DNA from 2 places in the Acidovorax sp. FG60 genome. Region 2 is predicted to be linked to the other one. Evidence: predicted binding sites of a transcription regulator. Region 2 holds the regulator's gene; the other holds the start of a gene.

What was found. The regulator sigma-54, encoded in region 2, starts transcription at its own class of promoters, with help from an activator protein. The targets are predictions, from matches to a motif close to TGGCANGNAANCTGCTTT.
Region 1: the regulator sigma-54 is predicted to act here: its motif matches at 1,039-1,056, upstream of ACODS0_RS00500 (ammonium transporter).

What each region holds. Positions count from the first base shown of each region.
Region 1 is NZ_JBMDJC010000001.1:105,022-107,219, reverse strand. Features, by position in the region: gene ACODS0_RS00500 (ammonium transporter) at 1-968, opposite strand, end outside; gene ribD (bifunctional diaminohydroxyphosphoribosylaminopyrimidine deaminase/5-amino-6-(5-phosphoribosylamino)uracil reductase RibD) at 1,532-2,198, opposite strand, start outside.
Region 2 is NZ_JBMDJC010000005.1:19,669-21,866, reverse strand. Features, by position in the region: gene ACODS0_RS09035 (acyl-CoA thioesterase) at 1-259, opposite strand, end outside; gene ACODS0_RS09030 (RNA polymerase factor sigma-54) at 327-1,916, opposite strand; gene lptB (LPS export ABC transporter ATP-binding protein) at 1,916-2,198, opposite strand, start outside.

The sequences.
Region 1 (2,198 bases), on a different contig from region 2:
AGCCCGCCCCATGTGCCGCACAGGCCATGCAACGGCCACACGCCGAGCACGTCATCGATCTTCCAGCGGTTCTGGGTGAGCGTGAACATCACCACAAAGATTGCTCCCGCCACGGCACCCACCACCAGCGCTCCTAGCGGGTGCATCAGATCGGAGCCCGCGCACACAGCCACCAGCCCGGCCAGCGGGCCGTTGTGCACGAAGCCCGGGTCGTTCTTGCCCAGCACCAACGCCGCCAACGTGCCGCCCACCATGGCCATCAGCGAGTTCACGGCCACCAGGCCGGAGAGCTTGTCCACGGTTTGTGCGCTCATCACATTGAAGCCGAACCATCCCACCACCAGCACCCAGGCGCCCAGCGCCAAAAACGGGATGTTGGAAGGCGGGTGGGCAGAGATGGCGCCATCTTTACGGTAGCGGTTGGAACGCGAGCCCAGCAGCATCACGGCCGGCAAGGCGATCCACCCGCCCATGGCATGCACGACGATGGAGCCTGCAAAGTCGTGGAACTCTTCGCCCGTCAGTCCCTTGATCCAGGCCTGCACCCCAAAGTGCTGGTTCCAGGCAATGCCTTCAAAGAACGGATACACGAACCCCACAATGACCGCCGTGGCCATCAGCTGGGGCCAGAACTTGGCCCGCTCCGCGATCCCGCCCGACACAATCGCCGGAATGGCAGCCGCAAAAGTGAGCAGGAAGAAGAACTTGACCAGTGCATAGCCGTTTTGCTGCGCCAGCGATTCCGCGCTCACAAAGAAATGCGTGCCATAGGCCACGCTGTAGCCCACCACAAAATACACCACGGTGGACACCGAAAAGTCCACCAGGATCTTGACCAGCGCATTCACCTGGTTCTTTTTGCGAACCGTGCCCAGTTCCAGAAAGGCAAACCCTGCATGCATGGCCAGCACCATGATGGCCCCCAGAAGAATGAACAGGGCATCAGTGCCCTGTTTGAGTGCTTCCATAACGTCCTCGCGCGATTGGTTGATCTGTTCTGGTGCGTTTCGAGCCTAGCTACCAGATTTGCACCAAGTTGAAGCAAAAATCGCGCCAAAGAATGGTGCGTTGTTTTGCACTGTTTTGGTGTGGTGCGGAAAGGGCTGGGGAGGAGAGGTGACAATGGGCCGTGCCGCGAGGGTCGTCGCCGCCCAGCAGCGATGACGACGGCGCGAGCGCGCAACTGCCATCCAGTGAAAGTTGCGAGGTATCTGGCTTGTGCAAAGCCCAAGTTTTGAGCGAGTTTGGCGCTGGTGTCTTTGTGAGAGTTTTTTAGTATCAAAACGCAGCCGCCTTGCCGAGGCTGTCGTCTTCTGCGGAGGTGGGCTGAGCTGGGTGGTGGTGGCGGGTCATCTTTGTGCTGCGAGGGTGAGTGCCCCTTGCGGCTGGGGGCTTGCGTTGTTTTGCAGGCACTTCCCACTGGGCTGCGCCCGCAGAGCCCACCAGCTGCTGTTGTTCGGTCGTTGCCCCACCCATTTTTTACCTTCCGCATGGCGAAGCCCGTGCCTGTCGGGAGTGTGGGGTGGGGGAGTTAGAAACTGTCGCGTCCCTGCACCCGTGCCACAACACGCAAGTCCGCGCCCAAGGTCTCTACGGACTTGAATTCCAGCGCCAGCCCATCGGCCAAGGCCGTCAACGGGCCAAAGTCTGCAATTCCCCGTCCCGCACCCAAAAGCCGTGGTGCCAGGTACAGCAACAGCTCATCGACCAGGCCTTCTCGGACCAGAGAGCCATTGAGCTTGTGCCCAGCCTCTACATGCAGCTCGTTGATGCCCCGTTGGCCCAGGTCCTGGAGCATTGCCGAAAGATCGACCTTGCCGTTCGCGTTGGGCAGGTGGACCACCGTAGCACCACAGGCTTGCAAAGCTGTCTTCTTGGTTTCGTTGTCAGAGGCTGTGTAGACATAACAATCGCGCCCTTTCATCAGCAGATTGGCGTCGGTCGGCAACTGCAACTGGCTGTCCACCACCACCACATGGGGCTGGCGTGGCGTGGGAACTTCGCGGACGTCTAGTCGGGGGTTGTCATCCAGCACTGTGCCAATGCCCGTCAATATAGCGCACGCCCTGGCCCTCCACGCGTGTCCATCCGCCCGCGCAGCGCGGGACGTGATCCACTGGCTGGCGCCATTGTTCAGGGCCGTAGTGCCATCCAGCGAGCTTGCTACTTTCAGCCGCACCCAGGGTGTACCCCGGATC
Region 2 (2,198 bases):
CCATCTCCACGCGCATGGTCTCGCCATGGAAACCTTCGGACTTGTACTGCGCCACGATGTCGCCGACCACGATGGACAGCCCGCCCACGTCGGCCTCGGGGTAGCCCAGCGACTGGAAGAAGCGCACCCGCGCTTCAGAGACCAGGCTCAGCAGTTGCGCGTTGTCCAGGTGCCCGCCCTGGTTCACGTGGCTGATGTAGATCTGCAGCTCGGTGGCAAAGCCGAAGTGCGGGGGGAGGTCGAAGACGATGCGGGCCATGGTGGGGTGGCGGATAGAAAAACGAAAAATTCAAACAGGGCGAGCCATGCGCCCCCAACCGGGGTACCTACAGCGCCTTGCGCAGGTTGGCCGGCGCGATCTTGAGCGCCTCGCGGTACTTGGCCACGGTGCGGCGTGCGCACTCGATGCCCTGCTCCTTGAGCATCTCGGCGATCTGGCTGTCGGACAGCGGCTTGGCGGGGCTTTCTGCGGCCACAAACTGCTTGATGAGGGCGCGCACGGCGGTGCTGGACGCGTTGCCGCCGGTCTCGGTACCCAGGCCCGAGCCAAAGAAGTACTTCAGCTCATACGTGCCAATTGGCGTGGCCATGTATTTGGCGGTGGTCACGCGGCTGATGGTGGATTCGTGCAGGCCCAGTTCGTCGGCGATGTCGCGCAGCACCAGCGGGCGCATGGCCAACTCGCCGTGGGTGAAGAAGCTTTTTTGCCGCTCCACGATGGCGCGCGAGACGCGCAGGATGGTGTCAAAGCGCTGCTGGATGTTCTTGATGAACCAGCGCGCCTCCTGCAGGCGCTGCTGCATGCCCTGGTGGCCCTCGCCGCCCTTGTGGCCGCGCAGGGCGCCAGCATAGATGTCGTGCACGCGCAAGCGCGGCATCACATCGGGGTTGAGGCTGACGATGAAGTTGTGCTGGCCGTCGCGGCCGTTAGCGCGCCCGGCTTTGCGCACGATGACGTCGGGAATGATGATGTTGCGCTCCACGTCGGCAAAGCGACGGCCGGGGCGAGGCTCCAGGCGAGCGATCAGCGCCATGGCGGCGCGGGTGCGCTCTTCGCCGTCGCCACACAGCTGCGTCAGGCGGCGGATGTCGCGGCGGGCCAGCATCTCCAGCGGCTGCTGACAAATGCGCAGCGCGGTCTGCACCGTGTCGGGGTCAGCATCGCTGTCCTCGTCGGCAGCCAGCGCCGTGAGCTGCAGCGTCAGGCATTCGGCCAGGTTGCGCGCACCCACGCCGGTGGGCTCCAGGCTTTGCAGCAGGCGCTGGGCCACGGTGAAGCGGTGCACCAGCTCTTCAATCTGCTCCAGGTCGTCCGGCCCGGCCAGGCTGATGGCCAGCTCTTCCAGCGGCTCTTCGAGGTAGCCGTCGTCGTTGAGCGATTCAATGAGAAAACGCAGCGCTGCGCGGTCAATCTCTGACAAGCGCAGCGCCAGTGCCTGACGGTGCAAAAAGGCGGTCAGCGATTCATGCGAACGGGCCAGCTCGGTGGCGTCGGCCTCGTCGCCTTCGGAGTCGTTGCGGTTGCGGGCGGGCGCATCCCCGCCCCACTCCGCGTCGTTGGGCGCCATTTCTACCGTGCCGTCACCGCTCCAGTCAGGCTCGTCAGCGCCAGCACTCGGTGTTTCAGCATCATTTTGGCCTTCAGCGCTTGTGCTGCTTGCGCTGTTAGCTCCTGAAAATATAGCATCATCGGCGCTGTACTCATCGGGCTGCGCGGGCGTGTCGGCGGCTTCGAGCCCAAACTCCTCGCGCGGAGCTTCGTCGGCATTGCGTTCGAGGAACGGGTTTTCGTCGAGCATCTGCTCGACTTCCTGCGAGAGTTCGAGCGTGGACAACTGCAGCAGCCGGATGGACTGCTGAAGCTGGGGGGTCAATGCAAGATGCTGCGAGACGCGCAGCGAGAGTCCAGGCTTCATCACATCCTGAAGTGTTCGCCAAGGTAAACACGTCGTACCTCGGCGTTGTCCACGATCTCGGACGGCGTGCCCTGCGCGAGCACGCGGCCATCGCTGATGATGAAGGCGTGGTCGCAGATGCCCAGGGTTTCGCGCACATTGTGGTCGGTGATGAGCACGCCGATGCCCCGCGCCTTCAGGAAGCCGATGATGCGCTGGATCTCGATCACGGCAATGGGGTCGATGCCGGCAAAGGGCTCGTCCAGCAGGATGAAACGCGGTTGAGTGGCCAGGGCCCGGGCA